DNA from 2 places in the Limnohabitans sp. Hippo4 genome. Region 1 is predicted to be linked to the other one. Evidence: predicted binding sites of a transcription regulator. Region 1 holds the regulator's gene; the other holds the start of a gene.
The links. Region 1 encodes FNR, which switches genes on or off when oxygen is low (the NO sensors DNR and NnrR bind a similar motif). Its sites were predicted from a motif close to TTGATNNNNATCAA; they were not measured.
Positions count from the first base shown of each region.

Region 1 (15,641 bases):
CGCCATGTTCGACAAAGACACCCTGATTGTCACGTACGACGCAGAGCGCGGTGAACCGCGGGGCGCACGTTCCAAAAAAGCAGATTTGGCCACCCTGAGTTTAGGTGCGTGCGTTGATTGCACTTTGTGTGTGCAAGTTTGCCCCACAGGCATCGACATTCGCAATGGCTTGCAATACGAATGCATTGGCTGCGGCGCATGTGCCGATGTCTGTGACACCGTGATGGACAAGGTGGGATATCCGCGGGGCTTGGTGAAATATTCCACCCAACATGCGATGCAAAACAAGTGGACTTCGTCGCAAACCTTGAAGCACATCTTCAGGCCTCGGGTGCTCATTTATACAGGTATTTTGTTGTTGGTCGTGGCCTTGTTGTTTGGCAGTTTGCTGACGCGAAAGTCCTTCAAAGTGGATGTGGTTCGCGACAGGGCAACATTGGCGCGGATCGTCAGCGGCGGCAACATTGAAAATGTGTACCGTTTGCAGATCATGAATGCCGCTGAAAAACGCCAACATTTCAAAGTGACGGCTGAGGGCATGTATGAACTGAAAGTGCTCACAGACTCCGAAGATTTGACGGTGGAGTCCACCCAATCACGTTGGGTTTCAGTTCGACTTCAAGTTCCTTATGATTCCGCCGTGCCTGGTTCATACCCTGTGCGATTTACCATTGAAGCTTCGGATGACAACGAAACAGGCCATACGCTGCTTGAAGAGAAGTCTGTCTTTTTAATTCCGCGATAAGCTTCATCCGACTCACACATCAAGAAACGAGCGCTTCATGAATACAAACACTTTGACGCATTCAAATGTGAGCCAAGCCAAGCCTTGGTGGTCGTTTGGCATGGTCTGGATGATCATTGCTGGCCCAGCTGTGGTGGTGGTGGCGGCTTTTGCGACGCTTTACTTGGCGATCACCATTCCCGACCCGGTCCTGCCAACTGAGGCACTGAACCCACGCAATGCCATTGAAAATCAAGAAAAATTAGACGCTGCCATGGCCCCTGCGCTGCAAGCTCGAAACCACGCAGCAACGGGCGTCGTTCCAGCCTCGAAAAAATAACAAAACTGGAGACAAACATGCTGGCTCAAAGACTGATGTGGATTGTGTGGCCCGCCTTTTTGGTGGCAGGCTTGCTAGAGTTGGTGGTGTTTGGCATGTTTGACCCCGAGGACATGCATTGGTTCGGTCAGCAAATGACCCTGTCAAGGCAAGGCGTGTACACCGTGTCATTTTTTGTGTTTTGGGCATTGGCCATGGTGTCGAGTAGCCTCACCACGCTGTTGTCCATGTCACCCTTCGAGGTCAATCGATGTCCTGTGCCGGTGGACAAACGCCCCCCCAATTGCACGCAAGGTGCAGAGGGCGACAAGGGTTGCTGCTAAGTCTTTGAACTGTGCCTCAATGGCATTGAGGTTGCGTATTCACCATGCGCTGTAGCGCCTCGGTGTCCAAAATTTTCACGTGGCGTTGTTTCACTTCGACAATGCCATCCTCGACAAATTTGGAGAAAGTGCGGCTGACTGTTTCAAGTTTGAGACCCAAGTAACTGCCAATTTCTTCGCGGGTCATGCGCAGAACCAATTCTGACTGTGAAAAACCGCGTGAGTGCAAGCGCTGCACCAAGTTCAACAAAAAGGCCGCCAAACGTTCCTCGGCACGCATGCTGCCCAACAACAGCATGACGCCATGTTCGCGCACGATTTCTCGGCTCATTATTTTGTGGACATGGTGTTGCAAGGCGGTTACCTCGCGGGAAATTTCTTCAATGCGATCAAAGGGCATGACGCAAACTTCGGCATCTTCTAAGGCCACTACATCGCAGCTGTGACGGTCGTTCACGATGCCATCTAGGCCAATGATTTCGCCAGCCATTTGAAAGCCGGTCACTTGGTCTCGGCCGTCTTCGGACGCCAAGCAAGTTTTGAAAAAACCTGTGCGAATGGCATACAGGGAGGTGAACTTTTCTCCATTGCTGAACAAGGTGCTGCCACGTTTGATTTTGCGGCGAGTGGCCACCACCTCATCTAGCTTTTGAAGGTCGTTGTCAGACAGGCCCATTGGCATGCAGAGTTCGCGTAAGTTGCAGTTGGAACATGCGACTTTGATAATTTCTGGTTTCATAGCGTTCTCGGTTCTGAAAAATGACATTGCGACAAGTCAAGGCCTTAGCTTATACCTACTTGATGCGATTGACGCATCTCAAGCTTTCATTAAACTTTTTTAAGGGGCCCAAGTACGCTTAATTTGATTTAAGTCAAGTTTTGGCGCTCCTTGAAAAGGCACATTAGCTAAAGCCTATAAATATGCCAGCCTTGGGAACTTCCGCATGTCCTTTTTGACGCCTGAATTGCTGACACGCTTTGACGTGCCAGGCCCCCGCTATACGTCCTACCCCACAGCAGACAGGTTTGTGGAAGCATTTTCCCAGCAGGATTTGCGTCAGGCGCTGGATTTGCGCAATCAAGGTCTGGGACAAAAAAACAGGCCTTTGTCGATCTATGTGCACATTCCATTTTGTGAGTCGCTTTGCTACTACTGTGCTTGCAACAAAATCATCACCAAGCACCACGAAAAAGCCGAACCCTACTTGCGCTATTTGGCCAAGGAAGTTGAGCTGTACACCTCGTCCATTGGCATAGGTCAGTCGGTCAGCCAGTTGCACCTGGGTGGCGGCACGCCCACTTTTTTGAGCAATGATGAGTTGCGCGAATTGATGTCTGTGCTCAAGCGCAGTTTCAACTTTGTTGCAGGCGGCGAATATTCGGTGGAAGTCGATCCCCGCACGGTGAATGACGAGCGCTTGGCTTTGCTGCTTGAATTGGGCTTTAACCGCTTGAGCTTTGGCGTTCAAGACTTTGACCCCGAGGTGCAAAAAGCAGTACACCGAATCCAACCTGCAGTCCAAGTTTTTGCGTTGGTGGCCTCTGCACGCAAGATGGGGTTTGAGTCGGTCAATGTCGATTTGATTTATGGATTGCCCAAGCAAACGCCTGAATCTTTTGACCGCACTTTGAAGCAAGTGAATGAGCTGCGTCCGGACCGTATTGCCTTGTACGCCTATGCCCATTTGCCAGAGCGTTTCAAACCGCAGCGCCGAATTTTGGCCGCTGAATTGCCAGTGGCTTCCAGCAAAATTGCCATGCTGTCACGGTCCATGGATGCGCTCATGAATGCGGGGTATGTGTATGTAGGCATGGACCACTTTGCTTTGCCAAGCGATGCCTTGGCCGTGGCCAAGCGCCAAGGCCGTTTGCACCGAAACTTCCAAGGCTACAGTACCCAGCCCGATTGCGATTTGATCGGCCTTGGCGTATCGGCCATTGGCCGCATGGGCGGTACCTACAGCCAAAACGCAAAGACCATGGAAGAGTATGTCGACATGCTCGACAACGGCCAATTGCCCATCGTCAAGGGTTTGGCTTTGTCGCGAGATGATCTGATCCGCCGTGCCTGGATCATGGCTATCATGTGTCAGGGCCATGTTCAGTACGATGCCTTCAACGAAGCTTGGCTGATCGATGCCAAAAAATACTTTGCCAGTGAATTGAGCCAACTTGAAAGCTTGCAGACGCAAGGTTTGGTAGAGTTGTCGGATGGCGGATTGCAAGTCACACCCATGGGCTGGTTTTTTGTTCGGGGTGTGGCCATGGTCTTTGACAAGTATTTGCAAGCTGACCGCAACCGAACTCGCTTTTCGAAAATCATCTAACGCTGCATGCAGACTTCCTTAGCCCTCACGGCTTTGATCATGGGATTGGCCGGTGGGCCACATTGCGTCGCCATGTGCGGCGCTGCCTGTGCAGGCATGGGGCAGGTGGCAGGCGCGAATCAAAACAGGGCGCTGTTGTCCTTCCAAATAGGACGCTGGCTGGGCTACAGCCTGATGGGCGGCTTGGCGGCCCTCAGTGTCCAAGCCTTGGGCTGGCTGACTGTTGAGTCAGCGGCCTTGAGGCCCGTCTGGAGCATGTTGCATGTGGCGGCCGTCGTCTTGGGCCTCTTGTTGATTTGGCAGGCCAAACAACCCGTTTGGCTCGATCAAAGTGCGCAGCAACTCTGGGCCAAAATTCGGCGCTTGAATGCCCATTGGGGAAAAATTGCACCGATGGTCGTTGGTGTTTTGTGGGCCCTGATGCCCTGCGGCCTGCTTTATTCAGCCCTCATGGTGGCGGCCCTCACGGGCAATGTGCTTGACGGTGCACTCACCATGGCTTGTTTTGCGCTGGGCAGTGGCGTGAGCTTGGGATTGGCGCCCTGGTTGCTCTTGAAGCTGAAAACCCTTGGGGACGGTGCTTGGGGCATTCGCCTGGCGGGTCTGGCGCTGGCCTGCACATCGGGCTGGGCCTTGTGGATGGGCTTGGCGCACAACCAAGCCCCTTGGTGCGTGACCTGACGGTGATTTAGGCCGTAAAACCTTTGTACAGCATGTAAGCGGCCAGCAAATACAGCACGAAGGCAAATGTGCGCTTCAATTGTTTAACAGGAAGTTTGTGCGCCGCACTTGCACCCATGGGGGCCATGAACACGCTACAGCTGGCGATGACCACCAAACCTGGCAGCCACAAATAACCAAAGCTGTGCTCAGGTAAATTGGGGACGTCTTGTCCTGCAACCACATAGCCAATGACGTTGGCCAAAGCAATGGGGAAGCCCAATGCTGAGCTGGTGGCCACAGCATTGTGAATGGCCACGTTGCACCAAGTCATGAAGGGCACGCTGACAAAACCGCCGCCGGCGCCTACCATGCCCGACAAAAAGCCAATGACACCGCCAGCGCCTAACAAGCCGGGCGTGCCTGGCACTTGGCGATTGGGGGCTGGTTTTTTGTCCAAGAACATTTGAGTGGCAGAGAAGCCGACAAACAGCGCAAAGAACAGCGCCAAATAAGACCCCTTGAGTGCGGCAAAAGCACCCATGCTGGCCAAGAAGCTGCCCATCACAATGCCCGGGGCCAGTCCTTTGACCAGATCCCAACGCACAGCGCCTTTTTTGTGGTGCGCGCGAACACTGGAGATGGAGGTGAAGATGATGGTGGCCATGGAGGTGGCAATGGCCATCTTGACGGCCAAATCGGCGCTAACCCCTTCGTCGCCCAGCATGAGGGTGAGAAAGGGCACCATGACCATGCCGCCGCCAATGCCCAATAGTCCCGCCAAAAATCCAGTGAGCAGGCCCAGTGCGGCCAGTTCAGCGATGAGGGTAGGTTCTAAAAACATAAGAAGGGCTTTGAGAAATGATTGAATAAGGTGTCTGCAAGTGCCACTGGACCGGCATCCTGAACCGGGGTTCAGGTGGGCGAGGGCAGACTGGCGTTGGGTTCATCTGACGCGAGACGATCACGCTCACCAGACAATGTACCAAGCCCGGGCTCTAAGAGCATTGGTTCAAGGAAATATAAAGCCCAGCATGCACTGCAGACAGCGCGATTGTAGGCTTAACTCAAAGCCGGGCTTGTGAGACTAAATCAGTTGACCATCCTGGTGGAGGGCCTGATCCAGTTTTTTCAACAGCTGACCCAAGCGTTCGTGATCGGAGTCACTCAGGGCTGCGGTGGTTTCGGGGGTTTCAGTAGCGGAGGCTTGCTTGTCAGCCGAAGGCGGGGCTTCGGCTTGTTCAAAGGCCAGATTGAGGGCTGCCAATACCGCAATGCGGTCACGTGCTTTGATTTTGCCGGCGTCGCGGACCTTGCACATGGCTTGGTCGACTTTGTCAACGGCAGCCAACAGGCGATCTTCTCCCCCCACTGGGCAGCCCAGCAGGTAGCTTTGGCCCATGATTTGAACTTCAAGCTGTTTGGTGCTCATGCGTCGGTGTCAGAAGAGGAGTTTTGGGGCAGTCGCTCAATCAGGGCGTCTACGCGAGAACGGGCGGCGGCCAACTTGGACTTGAGCAAGTCGCGCTCGTGGGAAACTGCCAGCACCTGCTGCAGCAGCAGTGCATTGGTCTTTTGCAATTCTTCGTGCCTGAGCAAGAGGTGCTCGACGCGTTCTGCAATCTGGTCGACGGTGGTGGGGTTCGTCATGTCAGAGCCATTGTAATTTCTAGCATTGTAGGCTTGGTGCAAGGTGACATCTTACAATGTACTTTGTTGGTGCTCGAGACTTGGTTCGCAAGTTTCAGTTCAACGGGAAGCAGGAGAGCCATCCCCCTCGGGGTTAACTCCACCTGCGCTGCCCCCGCAACGGTCAGCAGACGGGCTTTTTCAAAGCCCCGCTTTCATCAATCGCCACTGAGTGCCCTGAAACAGGCATTTGGGAAGGTGATGGAGGTCGATCTGCTTAGCCCGGATACCGGCCAACAAGGTGGTTTTCCTCACGGAGAACCGTACGTTCATGCACTGTCGGGGAAGGCGGTGAGAACACAAAACTGTTAGGTTATCCATGAAACTCACTTGCAAAGTCCTCGTTGCCAGCATGGCCGTGTCGCCTATGGCGATCTCTCACGCATTGGCACAAACTTTTTTACCAGACACCGTCATCACGGCCAGCCGCGTCATGCAGCGCGCCCAGGATGCACTGCCCGATGTGTCGGTGCTGACACGCGCTGACATTGAGCGTTCGCAGGCCAAAGATGTGCCGACGCTCTTGCAAAACTTGGCGGGCATGGAAATCACCCAATCGGGTGGCATGGGTGGGGTGGCTTCCTTGTTCATGCGGGGTGCAGAGTCGCGTCACGCCTTGGTGTTGGTGGACGGCTTGCCCATGAACAACCTCAATTTCAATTTGGCCGCGCTGGAGCATTTGCCCTTGAATGGCATTGAGCGCATCGAAGTGGTTCGTGGCAATGTGTCGAGTCTGTACGGCAGTGCTGCTTTGGGCGGTGTGATTCAAATCTTCACACGACAAAATGCAGGCGAGGGCTTGAAAGGCCCATGGCTAGAGGCTTCAGGGCAAGTGGGCTCTGAGGGCTTCAGAAGCGCCCAGGTCAGTGCGGGCCAAAAGTGGGCTTCTGGTTTTGGTGTGAATGCGTCTACTGAAACAACAGAAAGCAAAGGCTTCAACGCCATCAATTCCTTGCAACGGCTTGGCACCAACCCCGATCGCGATGGTTACAGCCACACGTCACATGCTGTGAACTTGTCGCAAGAATTCGAAGCGGGTCGCATGGGTTTGATGCTGCGCGAAACGCATGCCACGGTGCAATACGACAGCCAGTGGGGACCTGCCAACCAAGCCGATGAATCCAAGAGTGTGTTGCGCAACGTCTTGCTGAATGGCTCTTACAAGGCTTCCAAAGATTTGCAGTGGGATGTGTCTGTGGGGCAGCAAGAAGACAAGCTCAACGCCGCCGTGACGGCCTATCCTTACTTTGTGAACTCACAGTCGCAAACCTCTGCAGTGGGTGCCGTGTGGACACTTTGGCCGAATCATTCGATCACTTCGGGGTATGAAAACACGCGTCAAAAATTGGCGAGTGATACCGAATACAGTTTGTCCGAGCGCACCCTCAATTCATTGCGTTTGGGTTATCAAGCCAAACTGGAAAATCAGCAGTGGCAATTGAATGTGCGTCGCGATCAGTACTCTGACCTTGGCAACGCAAGCACCTGGTATGCAGGCTATGCGTATTTCGTCACGCCAGATTTGCGCTTGAAGGCCAGTTCATCAACTGGTTTCATGGCGCCAACCTTCAACGACTTGTACTACCCATGGGGTGGCAATCCTTTGCTCAAGCCTGAGCAAGCGCGGTCCAACGAAGTCGGTATGCAATACACGCAAGCTTCCTGGAATGCACGCCTCACAGCCTTTGAAAACCGTTACACCGACCTGATTGACAACGATGCCAATTGGACGCGCACCAACATCGCCAAGGCCAAAAACCAAGGTGTGGAAGTGGCACTGGCTGGCAAATGGCAATTGCCAGGCGTGGGCGCCCAACAATGGCGCTTGAGCTTCACGTCGCAAGATCCGCAAAACGAAATCACGCACCAAGCGTTGGCGCGTCGTGCCAAAACGCTGGCGCAGGTTGGATTGCTGCAAAGCATTGGCAAGTGGGATACGGGCATTCAGTGGCGCTACAACGGCGCACGCACAGACGATTCGAAAACGCTCAAATCGTATGCTGTGCTGGACTTCACTGCCAGCCAAGCTCTGACCCCAGAGCTGCGCTTGAACATGCGGCTTGAAAACGCAGGCAATGCCAACTACCAAACCATTTATGGCTACAACATGCCCAAGCGTGGTGTGTTTGCTGGCTTGAATTGGACGCCTAAGCTTTAACGCTTGGGCATCACGTCTGACATGCGCATGAACACGTTGAAATGCTTGCGAACAATGTGGGGGGCCACTGCTTGTGCAGTGGTCTCTGCAGGTGCTATTTCCATGGCGTCCACTGCACTTGCGCAAGGCACATCAGCGTCTCCAAGCATCACGCCCTACACGCTGACCGACGACCGCGGCCGCGTGGTGGTGGTCGACAAGGCGCCGCAACGCGTCATCACTTTGTTGCCTTCTTTGGGCGAAATTGTCTGCGAGCTCAAAGCATGCGATCTGTTGGTGGGCGTTGATCGCTACAGCAATTGGCCAAAGCGCGTGAAAAGCTTGCCTCAATTGGGCGGCTTGGACGACACCCAGTTGGAAGCTTTGGTGAAGTTGAAGCCCGACTTGGTGTTGCTGGCGCGGTCGGCCCGTGTGACCCAGCGCTTGGAATCGATGGGCATCAAAGTGGTGGCCTTGGAGCCTCAAAGTCAAGAGGACATGCGCCGCGTGATTCACCACATCGCTGGCGCATTGCATTTGCCCGATGCCAAAGTTCGCTCAGAAACTTTGTGGCAAAGCATTCAACAAAAATTAGACGCTGCTGCAGCGCGCGTTCCCAAATCTGCAGTGGGTGCGCGCATTTATTTTGAAGCGGGGAGTGGTTACTTTGCAGCGGGCGAAGCCTCCTACATTGGTGAAACACTGAAGCGATTGGGCTTGGTCAATGTGATTGGGGCATCGATGGGTTCTTTTCCGCAGGTCAATCCAGAGTTTGTGGTCAAAGCCAATCCGCAAATTATTTTCATGGGTGAACGCGCGGCAACGGATCTGAAAACCCGACCCGGTTGGCAGCGCATTGAAGCCATTCAACAGCACAAAATTTGCAGCTTCAGCCCAGAGCAGTCCGACATCGTTGTTCGATCTGGGCCTCGCATTCCAGAAGCGGCTGATTTGATGGTGGCTTGCCTGAAGCGGCTTTACCCCGCTTGAGTGCAGAATGAAATTGCCATGAACGCTCGCAAAGTATCTTCAGCTTCTCAACTCGCATGGCAGTTGGGCTTGTTGCTCACACTGATGGTGTTGGCAGGCGCGGTGGTGGGAAGCGAGGGGTGGGCTGTCTCAGCCTTTCAAGCCGATGCCGCATTGATTGCCGACATTCGATTGCCTAGAACGTTGGGTGCATGTTTGGCAGGTGCATTGTTGGGCTTGGCAGGGGCTTTGGCACAAGGCTTGTTTAGAAACCCCTTGGCCGATCCCTACTTGTTGGGCAGTGCCTCCGGTGCCAGTTTAGGTGTGGCCGTGGGCATGGTGATGCTCAGCCAACTTGACGTATCGCCTTGGTTTGTGCGCGTGGGCATCACCGGCATGGCTTTCATGGGGGCGTGGCTGGCTGTGGCTTTGTCCTTGTTGCTGTCGTGGGGTGTTCAGCACACCTTGCGTTTGTTGTTGGCTGGCGTGGTGGTGGGGGTGGTGTTGGGCGCCATCGCCTCATTGCTGCTTGTGATGTATCCGCAAATTCAAGGTTCTGTTCAGTCCTTCATGTTGGGCTCGACAGCCTACGTCAGTTGGCCTGCTTGTGGTCTCATGTTGGGGGTTTTGATCGTCTCTGGCTTGGTGTCGTATGCGGCCAGTCCACTTTTGGATGGCCTGGCATTGGGTGAATCGACCGCGTTGAGCTTGGGGCTGCCGGTCAAGTCCTTGCGCTGGGTGTTGTTGGCTGTATTGGCCTTGTGCACGGCGGCCGCTGTCGCGCAGACGGGCTTGATCGCGTTTGTGGGATTGGCTGCACCGCACCTGGTGCGCGCGCGTTACAAAGGCGTTCATGGCAAAACCCTCAGCTTGTCTTGCCTGATGGGCGCGGTGTTGTTGGGCGGCGCCGATTTGTTGGCACGGGGTTTGATGGCACCCCTTGAATTGCCGGTGGGTGTGCTCACGGCCATTTTGGGCGGCGGCTACATGCTGTATTTGATGCGCGGCATGTCGCCAAAATCTACCAGTGGCAGGGGAGGTCGCGCATGAACGCCAAGTCAGCGGCGGTGTTGTCGGCCAAGCATGTATCGGTGCTTCACGATGATTTCAAGGCGGTCAATGATGTGTCCATCACCTTGCACGCAGGTGAATGGATTGCCTTGGTGGGGCCGAATGGCGCAGGCAAATCCAGTTTGCTCAAAGCCTTGGCAGGATTGACCTTGCCATCGGGCGAGCTTAGTTTGTTGGGTCAACCCTGGGCTTCATGGCATCGCCGAGAGCGAGCGCAATCACTGGCCTGGCTGGGTCAGGCAGAAGCAGGGCAAGACGATTTAACGGTCTACGATGTGGCCATGTTGGGCCGGCTGCCCCATCAGTCTTGGTTGGCATCGCCCAGTGAGCAAGACAAAGCGGTAGTTGAAGTCGCACTGAAAACGGTGCAGGCATGGGAGTGGCGCGCGCGCAGTTTGGGACAACTCTCAGGCGGCGAACGCCAGCGGGTTTTGCTGGCGCGAGCCTTGGCCGTGCAGGCAAAGGTCTACCTCATGGATGAGCCTTTGGCAGGCGTCGATGTGCCGCATCAAGCTGACTGGTTGGAGTGGGTGCGGTGCCTGACAGAGCAAGGTGCAGCGGTGGTCAGCGTGTTGCACGAACTGAACTTGGCCTTGCAGGCTGATTCACTGTGGGTGATGGCAGAAGGTCGTTTGGTGCACTCGGGCTTGCCCGATGATCCCGCCACACATCAAGCCTTGTCCGGTGTCTTTCAAAACCGCTTGCAGTGGCGCGAATGGCAAGGCGATGTAGAGGGCGCGACTCGGTGGGTGGCACTGCCCAAGTAAATACCAAACCCTAAAGTGTCGTTTTGGGCTTGAAGTCGCAACAAGCCGACACGGCGCATTGGTGGCACAAAGGCTTGCGTGCTTGGCAGACGTAGCGGCCATGGAGAATGAGCCAGTGGTGTGCATCCACCAAATACTTGGGCGGAATGCGTTTCAATAATTTCAATTCCACGGCCAATGGGGTTTTGCCCGGCGCCAAGCCAGTTCGGTTGCCCAATCTGAAAATGTGCGTGTCAACGGCCATGGTGGGTTCACCAAAGGCCACATTCAGCACCACGTTGGCGGTTTTGCGGCCCACCCCTGGCAAGGACTCTAGTGCGTCGCGTGAGCGGGGGATCTCGCCTTGGTACTGGTCCATCAAAATTTGGCAGGTTTTCAGCAAATTGCTGGCCTTGTTGCGATACAGGCCGATTGTCTTGATGTAACTTTCAAGGCCCTCCTGGCCCAGTGCCAAGATGGCTTGCGGTGTGTTGGCCACTGGAAACAATTTGCGCGTGGCTTTGTTCACGCTCACATCAGTGGCCTGTGCAGACAAAAGCACGGCTGTGAGCAACTCAAACACCGAGGTGTAGGCCAGCTCGGTGGTGGGCAGTGGATTGGCCTCTTTCAGCGTATGAAAAAAGAGTTCGATGTTGTGTGCGTTCATGAGAGAAAATATCAGCTGAATGAGGCTGCAGACTTGTGATTTCAAGTCAGAATAGTCGCTTGCCAGCTGTTTTGTTATCAAAGAGTTTTGTGGAAGATACACCATGTCCTTGCAATTTGCCGATCGTTTGAACAATGTCGAGACCTCCGCCATTCGGGAGTTGTTCAAACTTCTGGGCAAGCCCGGCATCATCAGCTTTGCCGGTGGCTTCCCCGACAGCGCCATGTTTGACGTTGAAGGCATTCGCGAAGCTTCGTCGCAAGCCTTGTCTCAAGAACCCGGTGCTGCATTGCAATATGGCGCAACCGAGGGTTACGGCCCCCTGCGCGAGCAGTTGGCGCACTTCATGGCACAAAAGGGCGCGACTGGTTTGGCCGCCGATCAATTGATCGTGACCACTGGCAGCCAGCAAGCACTCGACTTGCTTGGCAAAACCATGATCAGCCCTGGCGACAAAGTGATTGTGGAAGGCCCCACATTTTTGGCAACCATTCAGTGCTTCAGGTTGTATGGTGCCGAGCTCATTTCTGCTCCGGTCGATGGCGAAGGTGTCGACACTGTCGCCTTAGAAAAACTCATTGCCGAACATCGCCCAAAGTTTGTGTATGTCATCCCCACATTTGGCAACCCGACCGGTGCCTTGCTCAGTTTGGCGCGCCGCAAAAAGTTGTTAGAGCTGGCCGTCAAATACCAAACCCTGATGGTGGAAGACGACCCCTACGGCGATTTGTATTTCAACGAGGCACCACCGCCCAGTTTGTTGGCCCTGAGTGCACAGGTGCCTGGTAGCCGAGATTGGTTGGTGCACTGCGGCTCCTTGTCCAAAGTACTCAGCCCTGGCCTGCGCGTGGGTTGGATGATTGCGCCTTCTGAGCTTTTAAGTCGCGCGGTCATGTGCAAGCAGTTCAGTGATGCGCACACCAGTACGTTTGCACAAGCTACAGCCGCGCACTACCTCAAAGCAGGCCGAATGCCTGCCACCTTGGACAAAGTGCGCAAAGTGTATGCGGGTCGCGCGCAAACCATGTGCGATGCACTTCGCAAAGATTTGGGCAACGCCATTTCATTTGTACAGCCACAAGGCGGCTTGTTTGTGTGGGCCCATCTCACGGGTGCCAATGGCAACGTGAATGATGGCAACACCTTTGCCAAAATGGCCATCGACCAAGGCGTGGCCTTTGTACCTGGCGCACCGTTCTATTGTCAAAACCCAGACCACAGCACCTTGCGTTTGAGTTTTGCCACCGTGGGCGAAGACAAAATCTTGGAAGGTGTGGCGCGTTTGAAACAAGCCATGGCGTCGTCCCATTGATGCCCATGAACATTCAAGGCGTCGACATTCACATTGAAGGCAATGGCCCCGACACATTGCTGATGTTGCATGGCTGGCCCGACACGCTGGCGCTTTGGAATGATACGGTTTTAGCCCTTCGGGACACACATCGCTGCGTGCGCTTCACATTGCCAGCATTTGATGCCAATGCGCCGGTGGCCCCCAAGTCGCTGATCGAAATGGTCAGCTTCATCAACGACGTTGTCAATGCTGTGAGCCCCGACAAGCCAGTGACCTTGGTCTTGCACGATTGGGGTTGTGTTTTTGGTTACGAGTACGCTGCCGTTCATCCCAACCGCGTCCATCGCATGGTGGCTGTGGATGTTGGCGACCACAACTCCAAAGCGCTTCATGCCTCTTTAAGTGGCAAGGCCAAGTGGGGCGTGTTCAGTTATCAAATTTGGTTGGCCTTGGCTTGGCAACTGGTCAACATCTTTGGTGCTATGGGACGCCCATTGGCGAATCGCATGACACGTTACATGGCCAAAGCTTTGCGTTGCCCCAGCCCATTAGGGGACATGCATGTGGGCATGAACGTCCCCTATGCCATGAAGTGGATGGGCACCTTGGAAGGTTTTGAGTTGGCTTGCAACGCGCTCAAAATTTTGCCAACAGCACGGCCCATGTTGTACATCTACGGCAAACGCAAGCCCTTCATGTTTCACTCAGAGCGGTGGCTTGAAAAAATTGCGGCACACCCCGGCTCCAGGGTTGAAGGCTTTGACACAGGTCACTGGGTGATGAGCAACAAGCCAGAACAATTCAATGCATTGCTGAAAGAATGGTTGGGTTGATTTGAAAAAATCCGATACATCTTCTGCATCCTTTTTGAATTCATATTCAAGGCGAGACTGGCTCAGGTGGTCGGTTGCCGCTGCTGCGCCACTCACCTATGCAGTGTCCTCTGCGCAGGCACCTCTCAAGCACAATCCATTCAGTTTAGGTGTGGCCAGCGGTTCCCCCAATCACCACTCGGTAGTGTTGTGGACACGCCTCATGCCCGAAGGCGGCAGCGGCACATTGCCATTGGCGTTGGGTGATGTTTCGGTCACTTGGGAAGTGGCCGATGACGAACACTTCAAACTCAACCGTCGCACAGGGCAGGTGATGGCCTTGGCAGCATTGGCCCACTCGGTTCATCTAGAGTTAGAAGGCTTGCAGAGCGATCGTTGGTATTTCTACCGCTTTCAATTTGGCAATGCACAAAGCGCGATCGGACGCACCCGAACCTTGCCACACCCCGAAGCCATGGTGCAAAAACTCCGTGTGGCTTATGCGTCCTGCCAGCGTTGGGAGCACGGCTACTTCAGTGCTTACGAGCACATGGCCCAAGAAAACCTCGACATAGTCTTGTTCTTGGGTGACTATATCTACGAATACGCGGCAGCCGCCAATTCAGTTCGCTTGCCCACTGGCGGTTGGGTGACCAGTTTGTCGGATTACCGCAATCGGTATGCGCTGCACAAAAGTGAAAAGAGTTTGCAAGCCATGCATGCCCAATGCCCATGGCTGGTCACATGGGACGACCACGAAGTGTCCAACGACTACGCAGGTTTGGTGCGAGGTTTCAGTGGCAACATCACGATTGATTTTGAAGCGCAGCGTGCCCAAGCTTATCAAGCGTTTTACGAGCACATGCCGCTGCGTGCCAGTGCACTCACGCGCTCGCTTGAAGGTTTGGCGCGCGGGGCAGAAATGCGCATTTATGGGCAAGTGACTTACGGCAAATTGGCCAACATTTATTTGCTCGACGATCGACAATACCGCGATCGGCAAGTCTGCAACAAAGGCTTGGGATTTGGCTCGGGTTGGGTCGATCCAGCCCAATGCGAAGAATGGCTCAACCCACAAAGAACCCTGCTGGGTTCCTCGCAAGAGCAGTGGCTCCATCAATCCTTTGCCAACGCGCGTAACGATCAACGCGTATGGAATGTCCTTGCCCAACAGACGCTGTTTGGCCGGCGTGATTACAGGCAAGGCGCTGGACAATATTTGTGGAACGATGGCTGGGATGGCTATGCAGCGGCCCGCCTACGCATGACGCAGTCCATGCAAAATAATGCTTTAAAGAATCCTGTTCTCATTGGCGGCGATGTGCACGAAAACTGGGTAGGTCATGTCATGGCTGATGCCAATAAGGACGACAGTGCCAAATTGGGGGTGGAGTTTTGTGGTGCTGGTATCACGGCGCGCTCTGCTGGCAACGCCAAATTGGCAGAGCGTTTGGCTGAAAATCCTCACTTCATTTTTGCCGACAGCGAGCGCAAAGGCTACGGTGTGGTGGAGTTCACGCCCAATCAAATTCAAACCGAATTGCGCGTGGTCGACGATGTGCGTCAACCCCAAACTAAGATTGAAACCTTGGCCAAGTTTGAGGTAGAGGCGGGGGTGCCTCAGGTTCACCGCAAAGCTTAAGCCGCAGCTTACGCAGCTTTTTCAAACACTTCCAGCAGGCGGTCCAGGCCGCCTTCTTCAATGGCCACCATGGCTTGCTCACGCACCTTGGGCTTGGCGTGATAGGCCACCGACAAACCGGCCACACCCATCATGGGCAAGTCGTTGGCACCATCGCCCATGGCAATAGCTTGAGAAGGCGCAATGCCCATTTGCGCACAGGTTTGCAACAACATCTTGCGCTTTTCTTCGCCGTCGCAA
Region 1 covers NZ_NESE01000002.1:509,866-525,506, forward strand. The annotation lists gene ccoG (cytochrome c oxidase accessory protein CcoG) at 1-745, shown strand, start outside; gene B9Z46_RS07890 (nitrogen fixation protein FixH) at 783-1,064, shown strand; gene B9Z46_RS07895 (hypothetical protein) at 1,082-1,387, shown strand; gene fnr (fumarate/nitrate reduction transcriptional regulator Fnr) at 1,404-2,126, opposite strand; gene hemN (oxygen-independent coproporphyrinogen III oxidase) at 2,332-3,714, shown strand; gene B9Z46_RS07910 (sulfite exporter TauE/SafE family protein) at 3,721-4,395, shown strand; gene B9Z46_RS07915 (sulfite exporter TauE/SafE family protein) at 4,403-5,218, opposite strand; gene B9Z46_RS07920 (cell division protein ZapA) at 5,462-5,806, opposite strand; gene B9Z46_RS07925 (DUF904 domain-containing protein) at 5,803-6,024, opposite strand; cobalamin riboswitch at 6,075-6,316, shown strand; gene B9Z46_RS07930 (TonB-dependent receptor domain-containing protein) at 6,383-8,221, shown strand; gene B9Z46_RS07935 (ABC transporter substrate-binding protein) at 8,324-9,190, shown strand; gene B9Z46_RS07940 (iron ABC transporter permease) at 9,209-10,219, shown strand; gene B9Z46_RS07945 (ABC transporter ATP-binding protein) at 10,216-11,007, shown strand; gene nth (endonuclease III) at 11,018-11,653, opposite strand; gene B9Z46_RS07955 (PLP-dependent aminotransferase family protein) at 11,763-12,965, shown strand; gene B9Z46_RS07960 (alpha/beta fold hydrolase) at 12,971-13,780, shown strand; gene B9Z46_RS07965 (alkaline phosphatase) at 13,815-15,401, shown strand; gene serB (phosphoserine phosphatase SerB) at 15,410-15,641, opposite strand, start outside.

Region 2 (15,641 bases), on a different contig from region 1:
ACCTTGGGTATTGGCCGTGATCACCACCACACGTACAGCAGGGTCGTCATTGACTTGTTGAAAATGAGCCAACAAAGTTTGCAAGTCTTCATTTTCAAGACGATTGCGTTGCGCAGGCCTGTTCAGCGTGATGGTGGCAATGCCATCTGCTATGTGAAGAACAGGTGAGCTGGGTGAAGTGGCTAATTGCGACATAAGCTGATGATTTGTTTGGTGCAAATTCTAGATGCCTTTAAGCTCTGGGCGATAATCAAGCCTTGCATCACCGTCCTCTGTGGGCGCTTGCCCCTCTAGGATCTTTCGATGAAAAAAAACTTCCCCCTGCAAATTGAAGGCAAAAACCCCGACCGCGTGTTGGAAGCTGTGAAGCACGAGATTCGCAAGTACTTCAAACGCGAGCGCAACCGTGCATTGCCCAAGGGCGTTGACTTCTGGGACTTTGACTGCAAAGTGGGGCTCACAGCCGAAACGGCCGAAGCGGTCAAAGTGAGCGCCGTGATTGAAAGCTTGGACGCATTGGCCAAAGAAGGTGCTGCATCGGTTTATGTCGAAATTTTGAGCAAGCACGGTGTGCGTGTGATCAACCCTGACAACGATCCCGTGATCATTGAGCGGGTTGACGACGCTGGTTTTGCCAACCGATGAAAAGCCCAGCGCCAATGACGATGGCGCAACCCAAGAGCATGGGTGCATCCAGTTGCTCACCAAAAACCAGCACACCAATTGAAATGCCAAACAGCAAACGTGAATACCGATAAGGTGTAACGGCACCAATCGAGCCAGTGCGCATAGCGGTCATGAGGGCGGTGTAACCAAAGACACCGGCCACCAACGCGGCGCCAATCATCAAAGCCTGCGTCAACTCAAGCGACACAAAAGCTTTGCCATCCCACAGCGCAAAGCTTGCGCCCGCAATCATCATGGTGCTAAAGCCATAAAAGCCAAGTACCTCCTTGGTCAGCGCAGGCGGTGCTGTGCGTGAAAACAAATCGCGTCCTACAAAGCCCAATGTACCGATCACCGCCAGCAAGGACAAGGCAGAAAAGTCATCGGCAGAAGGTCGCAAAATGATCATCACACCCAACAGCCCGGACAAGATGGCCACCCAGGTTTTGCCGTCTACTTTTTCACGCAAGAAAATGCGTGCACCGATGGCCACAAACAAGGGCGCTGCCTGCAAGATGGCCGTTGCCGAGGACATGGGTGTCAGGGCAATGGCCAAGATATAGAACAAGCGACCAAAGAATTCAAACACCGCTCTGTAAAGCATGCGCGGCGTCAAGACATCCGGTTGAAACAGTGGTGCGCCAGCACGTCGTGCCATCAGGGCAAAGACGCACAAGCCGGCGGCACCAAACATCATCAAAACTTGGCCGACAGGAACGTGCTTGGTGACTGTTTTGAGAAACGCATCCTCAATGGAAAAGCCCGCCATGGAGGCAATCATCCAAGCAATGCCAATGAAATTTTCTTTTCGACTGTGATTTAAATTAGGCATGCAGGCGTACCCACATGGCCGTTTGATAAAACGCAAAACTGATCAACCAGGCAACGCACAAAGGCCACGCAACCGACAGCGCCGTGAACGCCCAGCTCTTGGTTTCATTGCGAATGGTGGCAATGGTGGACACGCAGGGCGTGTAGATCAAAGCAAACAGCATGAAGCTGTAGGCACTGATCCAATCCATGTTGTGAACAATGGCGTCGATCAAGGCCTGTCCTTCATGGCCATAGATCACGGCCAGCGCCCCAATCACCACCTCTTTGGCCACAAAGCCAAAGACCAAGGCGAGGGTCAGTTGCTCATTGATGCCCAGTGGCTGAAGCAAGGGTGCCAACCAATGGCTCAACTGGCCCGCCCACGTTTCCAAACTTCCGGCAGTGGCGCCTTGCGGAAAATTGGTGAGCACCCAAATGAGCAACACGCCAAGCATGATGAAGCGTGTGGTTCTGCTCAAAAAATGTCTGACTTCTTGCCAACCCTTCAAGACCATTTGGCGCAAGGTCGGCAAACGGTAGGGTGGAATTTCTAAAACAAATGCGTCAACGTTGACGTACTGTTTTTTAAAGATAACCGAGGTGAGCATAGCCATCAATATGCTCACCAAGTACAAAGAGAACAACACCCACGGCGCTTGCTCGGTGGTGAACATGGCGGCGATGAACAACACAAACACTTGCAAGCGCGCCGAGCACAAAGAAAACGGAATGGTCAGCATGGTGAGGTAACGCAGGCCTTTAGAGCGAATCACTCGCGTGCCCAGCAAGGCCGGCACATTGCAACCAAAGCCCATCAGCAACATCACAAAGCTTCTACCGTCCATGCCAAATTTGGACATCAGGGCGTCCAACAGGAAGGCAGCGCGCGACAAATAGCCAGTGTCTTCAACAATGCCAAGGAACAAGAAAAACAAAATGATGAGCGGCACAAAACTGGCCACGGTGCTGATGCCGTTGTACAAGCCGTCCAACAGCAAGCCTTGCGCCATGGCAGGCAAACCACTGAGCAGAGGCTCTAGCGCTTCGGTTCGCAAGCTTGTGAACAGCCAACTCAGACCGTCTTGAAGGGGTTTGCCAATGGCAAACACACCTTCAAACAGCAACAACATCACTGCAAAAAAGATCGGCAAGCCGAACCAAGGATGAAGCAGCACTTTGTCGATGCGTTCTGTCAGCTGGTGTGATGCCTGGGCTGGCACCATCACGCCGGCTTGGAAAGCTAGCTCTACGCTTGAAGGTGTCAAAGCCTGCGGCGCCTCAGCCTTCAAGCCTTCTCGCATCAGTTTTTGAAGTTGCTCTGTGCCCTGCCCGTATTTGGCAGACAGCAAACAAATGGGCAAGCCTAAGTTTTGACTCAGCACTTCGGGCTTGATGGTAATACCCAATGCGCTAGCCTCATCGGCCATGTTCATCACCATCACCACAGGGATGCCTTGCGCTGTGACTTGCGACAACAAGTTCATTTGACGGTCCACTTGTGACGCGTTCATCATGAACAAGATGAGATCGGGCTTTTGCGTTTGCAAATAAGTGGTGACCACTTTTTCGTCTTCTGAGTAGCCGCTTAAATCGTAAATGCCAGGCAGATCAATGAGCTGCGCCATTTGATCGCCCACCATCAAGCGCGCCGACAGCAATGACACCGTGAGGCCCGGCCAGTTGCCCACTTTGGCATGCGCGCCTGTCAGGCGATTGAGCAAGGTGGACTTGCCCGTGTTGGGCATGCCAATCAAGACGATTTTTTTCATGGTGTTGCCATCAGGTCAAGCATGGGCACAACCACAATTCTCTTGGCTTCGATGCGTCGCATGATCACTTCCGTGGTGCCTACCCTCACATGAATCGGGCCACCCAAGCTGGCCTTGCGCAGGACCTGAACGACGCACCCTTCGCGCAAACCCAATGCCGCCATGCGCTGACGCAATTCAGCTTCCGCCTGAATGTTCGTGATCCTGACCTGCTCGCCGACCTGAAAATGGTCGAGCGCAAAAGCGTCTTCCCCCATCGAAGGGGTCTGAAAACTTGAGGCGTTGGAAGACACTAGCTTTACAAATGAGAATTATTCTTATTTAGATTCTAATGCATCTGCGCCGCAGCTTGAACGTGGTCGACTACAAAGCTTGAGCTATCTCAAGAAAATAGCGAGCCCATTGCCTTGGGCTGTCAGATTGGGTGGCTTTTGGCCAAGTCAGGGGAAGGCCGATGTTGGCGATCAGTGCAAATTGCGCTTGCCTGATTCATTGCTCAGGGCGTCCAACACAAACATGGGAATGTCGACGTCAAATTTTTCGCCATCTTCGGCCACGCAGAAATAACTGCCGTGCATGGTGCCAGTGGGTGTGCGCAAACGTGTGCCACTGGTGTACTGAAACTTTTCGCCAGGTTGCAGCAAAGGTTGGTAGCCCACCACACCCAAGCCCTTGATTTTCTCGTGCAGGCCATTGGCATCATTGACACTCCAAGACCTTGAGATGACCTGCGCCGCAATGTCACCCGTGTTGAGAATGGTGATGCTGTAGGCAAAGGTGTAAAGGTCACCCGCAGGATCCGACTGCTCAGGCAGATACTGGGGTGTGACGTCAACTTTGAGTTTGTAGTTTGGCATGACAAGATTTTGCACGAAACGCAAATAGAAGCATTTCAATAAGCTTATGCCTTCAAGGGCAAAGCTCTTTGACGTTGTCCGGTGAGTTGAAAAAGGGCGTTGGCCACGGCAGGCGCCAGGGGCGGTACTGCCGGCTCTCCCACACCTTCAGGCGAACGAGTGCTGGGCACAATCCAAGTTTCCACAACCGGCGATTGCGCCATGCTGACCAAGGGGTAGTTGGTGAAATTGTTTTGTTGAACCACACCGGCTTGAATGTCGATTTTTCCAAACAAGGCGGCCGTTAATGCAAAATTGACTGAGCTTTCAACCTGTTGTGCCACGGTGCCTGGGTTGACCACCGTACCGCAATCGATGGCACACACCACGCGGTGCACACGCGGCATGCCGTCCTTGATCGACACTTCGGCCACTTGCGCCACGATAGAGCCAAAGGACTCATGCAGCGCCACGCCATGCGCATGACCAGCAGGCAATGCAGAACCCCACTTGGCTTTTTCTGCCGCCAACTTCAACACGGCCGCATAACGGGGTGCGTCTTTGAGAAGCGCCATCCGAAACGCAACAGGGTCTTGCTTGGACGCCACTGCCAACTCGTCGATGAAGCTTTCGGAGAAAAACGCATTGTGCGAGTGCCCCACAGAACGCCAGAAACCAATGGGTACGCCCATCTTGGTGGACACATGCGACATGCGCTGATGTGCAAAGCCATAAGGCAAATCAAACAAGCCTTCTGCAGTTGTTTTGTCGGGTGCATCAACCGGGCCAGACAGCGCGGGCAAGACACGCGACATCCAACGCGGTGAAATGGCATCACCCGCCGATTTAATTTGCAAGCTCTCAACTTGACCTTGCGCATTCACGGCAGCACTCAACTGCGCCACATGCATGGGACGGTAATAGTCATGCGTCATGTCTTGTTCGCGCGTCCAGACCAATTGCACCGGCGCGCCATCCGCAGCCATGGCCAATTGCGTGGCTTGCACCACCACATCCACTTCCAAACGTCGGCCAAAGCCGCCGCCTAGCAAAGTGACATGCACTTTGACTTTGTCGCCCGACACACCCGCCACTTTGGCTGCTGCGGCACGTGCCAAGCCGGGCACTTGGGTGGGTGCCCAAATTTCTAATTGACCGTCTTTGAATTGCGCCGTGCAATTCATGGGCTCCATGGTGGCGTGCGCCAAATAAGGGGCCGTGTATTGCGCTTGAATGACGCGCGCAGCACCGGCTTCAGCTTTAACGACATCCCCTTGCTCATAAAACGTGAAACCGCTTTCTGTTTTGAGTTTGTCTTGCAGTTCTATTGCAATGCGCTGGGTATCGATGGCACCTTCTTTACGCTGCGCCCACTCAGCTTTGACTTTTTGCACAGCCTGCTGTGCATGCCACGTCGTTTTGGCAATCACTGCAAAGCCAGGTGCAGAGCCTGCAGCGCTGGAAAGTTGAACGCATTTAACAACGCCAGGCATGGCCAGCGCTTCTTTGACGTCGATACTGCTGAGCGTGCCACCCATTTGCGGCACTTGCACGATGCTGGCAAACAGCATGTTGAGCACGCGCACATCGATGCCAAATACGGCACTGCCATTTGTTTTGGCAGGCACGTCTGCGCGCGGTGTGGCTTGACCAATCAGGCGCCAATCTTTGCGATCTTTCAGAAGGACATTGCTAGGCGTTTGGCCTGCAGCGCCTTTGGCAAATTCACCATAGTGCGCAGACTTGCCGGAAGCATGACTGATCACGCCATCTTTCACGCTCAATTCTTTGGCAGACACTTTCCACTGATCTGCAGCCGACAACAACAAACTGGCTTTGGCAGTAGCCGCTGCAGTCCTCAAGTGGTCCCAAGCATCTTTGACAGACGATGAACCGCCAGTGGCATTGACGCCCAATTCGCGCGCTACTTTGCTGACCATCCACTCGCCCGTTTTAACCATCATGGGCTTGTCTGGGCCTTCTGATTTCAGGGGGTGGAAGGGCAAGGTGCCCACAAACATGGCCACGTTGCCGTAGATGGCGTCGTGGCCGGCTTGTTCTAAGCGAACTTGCTTGAGGGGCACGTCTAATTCTTCAGCCACCAACATGGCCAGTGCATTGTGAATGCCCTGCCCCATGTCGCTGCGGTGCATGGCCAACACCACGCCACCGTCTTTGGTAATTTTGATCCAACCGTTGAGCGCGACGTCGCCCTCGGTTAGCAGCATGTTGTCGGGCTTGCCTAAACGTGAACGGGGGGGCATGACGCCCCAGCCAACGATGAGTGCGCCTGTGAGTCCAAGGCCGCTAAGAATGAGGTTGCGGCGCTTCATGCTTGAGCTCCTGCAGCGCGGTGAATGGCGGCTCGCACGCGTTGGTAGGTGCCGCATCGGCACAGGTTGGTCATGGCTTCGTCGATGTCGGCATCGGTGGGTTTGGGTTTTCTGGCCAAGAGAGCCGCAGCAGCCATGAGCATGCCGCTTTGGCAGTAACCACATTGAGGCACTTGCTCTGCAATCCAGGCTTGTTGCAAGGCACTGGGTTTGTCGGCGGTGCCGAGTGATTCGATGGTTTGGATGTTGGCGCCAGAAACGTTGGCCACGGGGGTGACGCAGGAGCGAATGGGTTGGCCGTCTTTGTGGACTGTGCAGGCTCCACACGCGGCAACACCGCAACCGAATTTGGTGCCGGTGAGGTTGAGGGTGTCTCGCAGAACCCAGAGCAAGGGCATTTGGGGGTCGACGTCTAAGCTGACGTTGTTGCCGTTGACATTGAGGTTCATTGGGGCCTTCCGCTGTTGTTTTGAAGCTGATTGCAAACTACAGGCTGATGCTAGCAGGTGTTGGGGCTTTGTGCGGTTTAGACGGTTTAGTTGGTGAGACTTGTATGGCTTCTTTTGCGGGAGCGTTGATCAGCCAGCCCTAAGGGGGGCCTCCTCATACTGGGGTACCAGAAATCGTCAGCCCCCCCTTAGGGCTGACTGCTCAACTGTTGGTTAGTGGAGGATTTCTGAACACCATCGCTGCAGGCGTTTTTATCGCGGGGTGCGGACGCCTGCTGTCGATGTATCAAGTAGGTTTACCAGAGCCTCGCGCGCTTTGGCTAGGCTATCTGGCGCCAGAACTGTTATAGCCTTGGGTGCTGGCCTACGCGCATTTCAATCGACCTTGATTTGTCTAGGATGCAGAAATTCAGCTGACTTTGGGCATTGCCTCAAAAATGGCGCAAGTGGTGGTTGCATGGGCATACAGTTTGCCATCTGGTCCCACAATTTGTGCTTCAGATGTACCCACCTGACGACCGACGTGAAGCGCTTTGCCAATGCACCGCAGAGGGCCAGTTTTGATGTTGGCAGCGCGCACGATGTTGAGATTCACTTGGCTGGTTGTGTAACCCACACCAACAGGTAATTTGGTTTGAACAGCACAACCCAGTGCAAAGTCCAGCAATGTTGCGTACCAACCTCCATGAACAGAGCCCAGTGGGTTGTAGTGCTTAAGTTGCGGCGTCGCCTGAAAAATTGCCAGGCCCTCACCTACTTCAATCAGCTCACAATCAAAGGTGTCTGCCATGTAGGGATGGGGCAATTCACCCTCGAGTAAGGCTGTCATAACCTGAAGGCCAGTTTTACCAATGACCTGTTGCGGTTGAGGCAGTCCGGCATGACCACCGCCACGTTCAACACGACGACGGCGAACATCTTCTAATTGTGCTTGCCATGCGTTGAGGGTGGCTTGAACTGTATTTTCAGATGGCATGATGTACTCGTAAATTAAATTGAAAGCTTTGCAGCGCACTGGCGCGCGATTGTCAAAATAAAAAAATGTGAATTGTTTACTTTTGCTCTGTCTGTGCAGCACGTGGCTTAGTGTCCACTGGCCAGCACAAAAGTCCTGTTAGCAGAGCCAATGCAATATGCAAGATGTACAAGGCATTGAAATCGATGCGTTGTAGCGTTGCATGACCCAACAATGCCACAGTGATCGACACGCCTAGCACTGAGCCAATTTGGCGCGTCGCCTGGTTGACCGCACTTCCAACAGCATAGTGTTCAGCGGGCAGGCGATTCACTGCCGCAGCAGACAAAGACGGCAATATCAAGCCCACCGAAATACCGCTCATCAACAAACCTGGCAACCAATGCGTCACATAGTTTGGCTCATTGCCGGGTACCCAAATAAACCAGAGGCTGCTTAAGGCATACAGCAGCGAACCACCCACCAAGAATCGTCGGTGACCTAAGCGTGAGGCCAGTCGTCCCGTGACGATGGCGGTTGGCATGACCAGCAGAGGGCCAGGTGTCACGGCCAGGCCTGCCTGCGGCAGCGAGTAATGCCACACACCCATCATGAAAAAGAAGAACCCCAGAAACATCATGGAGAAGGCCGTGCCAAATACCAACGTGGCAGCGTTCACATACCGGTAGGTGCGATGCTGAAACAGTGACAAATCGATCAGGGCATTGGTTTTCAATTTCGCCCAAAGTACAAAGCACGCGCAAGCCACTAGACCAGCACCAGCGACCAACACAATTTGTGAAGAGGTCCAACGCGACTCACCACTTTCAACAATGGCCAGTGCGATTGCACCGACTGCAAGCATCAACAACACCAGGCCGACGAAGTCTACGCTTCTACTTTGCTCAGGTTTAACCGCCTCCTCGATGCGCGAGGCACTGCGCCAGAGCGCCCAAATGCCAACGGGCAAGTTGATGTAAAAAGCCCAGGGCCAGCCCGCGCTGGCAGTCACCCAACTCCCCAAACTTGGCCCCACTGCTGCGGCTAGTCCGCCCACTGCTCCCCACAAGCTCACGGCCACAGCACGCTTTTCAGTCGGAAATGCGGCCAACACAATCGACATAGAAGCTGGTGTGAGCAATGCGGCGCCAAGGGCTTGAACAACCCGCGCGACGATGAGCCAATCGATAGAAGGTGCTGCACCGCAAGCCACAGAGGCGGCCAAGAAAAGTGTCAGGCCCAAACGGAAGATGCGGCGACGACCATGTGCATCGGCCAAACCGCCAGCAGGGATCAACATGGCAGCATAGACCACTGTGTAAGCGTTGAGCACCCAGGACAACTCGGCTGCAGAGGTGCCCACAAAACTCTTACGCAGTGCATCGAAAGCTGCAAACAACATCGTGCTGTCGATCGCCACCAAGAAGGTGGCACTGCATGCAATCCAAAACGCAGTCCAAGGAGATTTTGTGGACATGGATGCAGACTCACTTAATGTTGTTTGTATCGCTCAAGCAGCGATTGCCGTGCTTGAGCCAGAATGGCGCGGCCTTCTTTGCCGCCAAGCGTTCGCGCCAATTGCAAGGCACCGACCATCGTCGCTGTCACGACGGCGGCTTCATTCTCATCCGTCGGATCAGTCAGTGTCGATTGCACCAATGCGATCATGGCTGCCACTCTGCGACGCGCCTCCTCACGCACCACATCGTCTTGGCGTGTCATTTCAGAGGAGAGGGCAGCAACCACGCAGCCATCTTCGGATCGTTGCAAGTGGGCCTCATGCAAGTAGGTATCGACCAATGCTTTAAATCGCGAGCTGCCTTTGGCAATACGTCTCTCTATGACTTCTGACAAAGACTCGATGTTTTCTTGCCCTGCCCTGGCCATGGCTTCAACCACCAAGGCATCACGCGATTCAAAGTGAGCATAAAAGCCACCATGCGTCAGCCCAGCTTCCTTCATGATGTCGGACACACCAACACCGCGGTAGCCAGCACGGCGAATGGCCTTGGCTGCAACTTCAACGATGCGGGCATGACTGAGTTCTTTTTTGGACGGAGTGATTGACATGGGCAAATAATATGACGATCATCATATTATTGTCAAGCATTGAAAGTACATACATGAATCAGAAAAAAGCCATATTGGTCATTGGTGCCGGTGATGCAACGGGTGGTGCCATCGCCAAACGATTCGCACGTGAGGGATACATTGCCTGCGTCACAAGGCGGTCAGCCGATAAACTGAGCGCACTGGTGGACGAAATTCGCGCAGAGGGTGGAGAGGCCTATGGCTACGGAAGCGACGCGCGCAAGGAAGAAGAAATGGTCGCCTTGATTGAGCAAATCGAGCGAGACATTGCCCCCATCGAAGTAGCCGTCTTCAACATCGGTGCCAACGTGAGGTTTGGCATCACCGAAACTACTACTCGCGTTTATTTCAAGGTTTGGGAAATGGCATGTTTTGGTGGCTTCTTGATGGGCCGCGAAGTGGCCAAACGAATGTTGCCCAGGCAGCGTGGCACGATTCTGTTCACAGGCGCAACGGCAAGCCTTCGCGGCAGAGAAGGTTTTTCAGCATTTGCAGGCGCCAAACATGCACTACGCGCATTAGCGCAAAGCATGGCGAGAGAGCTCTGGCCCCAAGGCATTCACGTGGCGCATCCCATTGTGGATGGCGCCATCGATACCGAATTCATTCGCACCAATTTTCCCGATCGGTATGCCACCAAAGTGCAGGATGGCATTGTGTCGCCCGACAGCATTGCAGAACTTTACTGGCAAATACACCAACAGCCTCGCAATGCTTGGACGCACGAAATGGACATTCGTCCTTGGACGGAAACTTGGTAAATCAACCGAACAAAGGAGCCGCTATGACATCACCAACCGTTCAATTTCTTTTCGACTTTGGCAGTCCCAATGCTTATTTGTGCCACAAGGTCATCCCCGAGATCGAGGCCCGAACCGGGGTTCGGTTTGAGTATGTGCCCGTCTTACTGGGTGGCCTATTTAAGCTTGCCAACAACCGCTCACCCATGGAAGCCTTTGCAGGTATACCGAATAAATTGGCGTACGACAAACTTGAAATGAAACGCTTTATTTCAAAGCACAAGCTCGATCTGTTCCGCTTCAACCCTCACTTTCCAGTGAACACCCTGGCCATCATGCGCGGTGCAGTGGCAGCGAAGCAACTGGGCATGTTCGAGCCCTATGTCAATGCCATCTATGCCGGCATGTGGGAGGAATGCTTGAATCTGTCAGATCCCACCGTCATTCATGCAACGCTGGCCAAAAGTTCAATCAATGCAGAACTCGTTCTACAAGCCATTCAATCTGCAGAGGTGAAGTCGACACTCCTGGACAACACGCAGAAGGCATTTGATCGTGGCGCATTTGGATCGCCGACGTTCTTCGTAGGCCAAGAAATATTTTTTGGAAAAGATCGCTTGAGGGACGTGGAAGAAGCCATTACTTCAAGTTAGGCGCATCACGCGAGTCGGATTGCATTCAACAGAATGAATTTTGGAAGCTTGCTTTAAAAAACCAAGCATCCAATTGTTTTTTCATATACAAATGTCGATCTAATAAATTTACTCGGCCATCTCTTTTTCAAATGCCTTTGGATTGCGCAACAATTTTTGATAAGCGATTGAAGCATCCCCAGGATATATATCTTCAGTTCCATTAAGTAAGCCTTCCACAATTTCTGTGGCTAACACCGCAGGCGATAGCTTCGGACCATTTTGGTCTCGGCTCATCGTAGTGTCGACTGCTGTGGGATAAACGCCGCATACTCGTATACCTTTGCTCTTCCATTCTGCTCTTAGCGCCTGAGTCACAGAGTGGGCAGCAGCCTTGCTCGCACAATATGTTGCCATAGCGGGCAAATTTACATGGCTGAGGAAGCTCAAAACTTGTATGAATACACCTCCTCCGCGTGCAAACAGCATTGGTCCAATCACGGTTGATACATTGAGAAGACCAAAGTAGTTCACTTCCATTTCATTTCGTGCATTCTCTAGACCATTGACAACGCTCAGCCGAGCGTTACTGTTAATGCCAGTGCAGTTGATGACGACTGATATATCTCTGCTCTCGACTCTTTTTGCCAAATTCTGAACACTCTTCAAGTCTGTCACATCTACTAATTCATTTGAAATCGAATCGCATTCAAGCTGAAATTTAGCCTGGCGCTTCGATGCAACAATGATTGAAGCTACCCCATTTGCTATCAAGACCCGCGTTAGTTCTGAACCAATTCCACCAGAGCCTCCAAATAGCAATACATTCACACCCTCCAGTTGTTTGCTCATATGAACTCGCTTCTCCTTGAAAATAATTGCCATTTGCACAATTGAAAACAACCAGTAGTTGCCAACCGATACCGATTTCACAGTTGAAGATGGCATCCACATTAAACTTATAATTCAGTATACTGTATTTACTTATCAATAAATAGCTTCTGGAAACTACTGGCAAAATCAACAGATTGCCTTTAATGGAAACAAAATGGTTGACGCATCGTTCCAAATGTCTTCGCTCAACACACCAGAGCTAACAAAGAAAAACATTCGTGATCAGGTATACGACATACTTCGCGATCGAATGCATCACGGCCAAATTAATTTCGAAGATCGCTTGGTTGATCACGAAATCGCCGCAGAGTTGAATGTATCCAGAATGCCAGTACGTGAAGCACTACTGCAACTTAAGAATGAGGGCTATCTGGAAGGAACAACTAGAGGATTTGTTCTCCCGCAATTCACAGCGGATGACATTGCAAATATGTTTGAAATCCGATTACTTCTTGAACCTTCCGCAGCTGCAAGTTCTTGTACAAATGCAACAATTGAAGGCTTAGGCAAAATGAAACTTGCAGCTGAAGCTGCCGATCGCGCTCATAAAAAAGGTGACGTTTTAAGTTACATGCATTCAAACTGGTCGTTTCGTGCTACTTGGGTGGAAATGGTGCCCAATCGACATCTAATTCAAATCATTAATCGCTTGCGTGACCATGCACAAACAGTCCGCCTTGCAACTTTAAAAGACAAAGAATTTAGAGCCCTGTCACTGAAAAATACTCACGCCATACTGGATGCATTCATTAACAAAGATCCGCAAACGACGCAAGAAAGAGTTGCTCACAATCTTCGCATGTCCGCTGCTTCATACTATGCTACCCAAGAGTCGGAGATGAACGCTGAGTCAAGCGTGTTAATGGCAACACCACCGAAATCCTCAATTAGAAATCGTACAAAAGTTCGAAAACATGTTTAGGCTTGACCACTAAATTCAAAGAATTCTGACAATCTCAATTTTTTTGAACTTTAAAGAAACACATCAAATCAGACGTTTTTTCTTGACAAGCACAGCGTATTTCAGTGGCCTTGCATGGCCTTGAATAAATTGCTTCGGCAACAGCTCTCAACATTCCTGAAATGGCATGACAAACAGGTTTTTCACTTTGTTGGCTGCCATATGCAAATGGACTATTTCGAACCTCTAGTGATAATTGATCATCATGTTGAACAAAACTCCAACGACCCCAACCGAGGGAAGCTGAATTTTCAACCATGGTTGCAAGCAATGAGTCAACACCAACTTCTTCCAAATAGGACTGAACACTTTGTCCGCCATGACGGGTAACTGAATAGCCTAAGGCTTCGAGTGCTTTCAACCGAATATCGGGTTCCAAATGATCAAACGCGCCCATCAGTACATCTGGGCGCATGATCAAATAGCGTCTAGGACCGTCAAATACCTGGCCATTTTCGAGATCGAAATCTAACCGTTGGTGCAATCTTGTCTTTTTTTTCGCCATATCAATTTAATCAAGGGAATAACTGAATGGCTTCATGTGCAGTGTTCGCATTCAATAGGTTGACGCGTTTCATGACAATTCTGTAACCGTCAGCTGAAGAGCGCAATTTATGAATCCATGTTCCAGACAAGTAGCTCATCCTATCGCCCAATGTTTCCATATAAACAAAGGGAGTTTGGACAATGAGTTCCGACTCTAAACTAGACGCTGTTTCAATTTGAGGAGTTTGTATCACATGCAGACTACGAACACCTGGCACAAGAGAGTGGGCACGCGGACTTTCCAATCGTTTAATTCGAGTCGCGAGAAGGAATTTATCCTCGCATGCAAGTGATACGTGATTTTTAAAATCAACTTGATCTTCCCCTTTTAGTGGGACCCAATAAATTCCATCTTCAGCAAAAAGAGACAACCAATCTGTAAATTTTGCTTGATTTAGCAGTCGAGCTTCATTGAGAATGAACTCAATTGGGCATTGGCTAGGAGAATGTGTAGACATACAGTTCACTTATCTTCTGCTATGAAATGTGCCCATGCTTTAAATTGATTACGCATCAATTCTTCACTCGTACCTTTACAGGCCATGACATCCTCCATCACTTTCTCTTCCTCGTATCCGCGGTGTAGACTTACCCATGGATTTCCATCAGCGCTCAATCCTTTTTGAACGCTTTCAAATAAGTGAATGTCATCATGCGCCACGATTGACATTGGCGAAAAAACCAATTGGTTGTAGCTCATAGCCCTGTCTACAAGCAATTCGGGGGCTCCTTCTGCTCTGAAACTCCATGCTTCAATCATCATCCGATCGACAGAAATTGGCCGGATCACTCGCATTACCAAGGGAGCTCCTTTGACAGCAATGCTTGGATACAAGATAGAATTTTGTGGCGCTTTGCCCAATACATCTGAGGTACGTTCTTTTCCTAACCTTTTTTCCAGTGCAGCTACGTAGTCTGCAGGATATGCATAACCTGTATGGGTACTCATTCTCACTGCTAAGGCACTGTGTCCGTTTGGATAAACCTCCGCATCCAGTTGATTGAAAAAGTCATAGCCTGAAGCAAATGGCAGCAATTGCTCCACTGCCATTGGCATGACTTTTTCATTGCCTTTGTTAATTGCATCCCATGTTGATTTAGCTGATTTACCAACAGATTCATGTGTTGATACAGGGTGTACTGTATCGTTGATATTTTCAAGATACATTTTCCAATTGCAGCGAATCACATTGCGCAGTACACCGCCATGTATAAATAATTTCCCAGTTGGCGATCTGTCAGCCATGTTGTCCAACCACTGAAGGGATGCACCAAAGTATTCTTCGAAATTTATTCCCTCTGGATCTAGTCTTACAAATACAAAATCTCTGTAAACTGAAACACCGCCGACACGACCCAAGCCCTTACTAGACTCACATTGCAAAAATGAATTAGATTTGTATTCTTGTCTTAAGGGTATGCCTAACGGGGTTCCATCCAACTTGTATGTCCAAGCGTGATAAGGGCATTGCATGATCTTGCCGACATTGCCAAATTCATTCGTATACAGCTTGCTGCCCTTGTGAGCACAGCGATTAAAGAAGACACCAATCGTTCCATCGGTTTGCCTTACAACCAACAAAGGTCTCCCAGCCAAGTCCAGTGTTACATAGTCACCAACTTCGCTAATCTGACTTGCATGTGCGACGAAGTTCCAAGTTGAGGCAAAAAAACGCCTCTGCTCCTGCTCGAAAACAGCTTGACTCGTATAAACATCCCGATGCACCTTATCTGACTTGACCAAGCTGGAGGCACAAATATCAATTACAGGCTTCATGCTTAAAGTGATTCAAAGAAAGATTAAAAGTATACTGTATTCTTTTAATTGAAAATTAATCATGTCTCAAAATTTGCTGTTACGTGTTGCCAACAAAAGACTCATTGCAGAATCAGTTGTCCTGATCGATCTGAAATCAGGCTCAAATACGAAATTACCAGCCTTTTCTGCTGGTTCAC
Region 2 covers NZ_NESE01000001.1:1,097,061-1,112,701, forward strand. The annotation lists gene B9Z46_RS05180 (enoyl-CoA hydratase/isomerase family protein) at 1-195, opposite strand, end outside; gene B9Z46_RS05185 (DUF6172 family protein) at 304-645, shown strand; gene B9Z46_RS05190 (DMT family transporter) at 605-1,498, opposite strand; gene feoB (ferrous iron transport protein B) at 1,491-3,248, opposite strand; gene B9Z46_RS05200 (FeoA family protein) at 3,245-3,505, opposite strand; gene apaG (Co2+/Mg2+ efflux protein ApaG) at 3,713-4,105, opposite strand; gene B9Z46_RS05210 (molybdopterin cofactor-binding domain-containing protein) at 4,150-6,417, opposite strand; gene B9Z46_RS05215 ((2Fe-2S)-binding protein) at 6,414-6,866, opposite strand; gene B9Z46_RS05220 (PaaI family thioesterase) at 7,276-7,842, opposite strand; gene B9Z46_RS05225 (DHA2 family efflux MFS transporter permease subunit) at 7,919-9,298, opposite strand; gene B9Z46_RS05230 (TetR/AcrR family transcriptional regulator) at 9,313-9,891, opposite strand; gene B9Z46_RS05235 (SDR family oxidoreductase) at 9,945-10,673, shown strand; gene B9Z46_RS05240 (2-hydroxychromene-2-carboxylate isomerase) at 10,697-11,305, shown strand; gene B9Z46_RS05245 (SDR family NAD(P)-dependent oxidoreductase) at 11,414-12,169, opposite strand; gene B9Z46_RS05250 (GntR family transcriptional regulator) at 12,333-13,100, shown strand; gene B9Z46_RS05255 (V4R domain-containing protein) at 13,135-13,644, opposite strand; gene B9Z46_RS05260 (aromatic-ring-hydroxylating dioxygenase subunit beta) at 13,655-14,143, opposite strand; gene B9Z46_RS05265 (Rieske 2Fe-2S domain-containing protein) at 14,149-15,462, opposite strand; gene B9Z46_RS05270 (PDR/VanB family oxidoreductase) at 15,524-15,641, shown strand, end outside.
Region 2: the regulator FNR is predicted to act here: its motif matches at 3,621-3,634, upstream of B9Z46_RS05200 (FeoA family protein).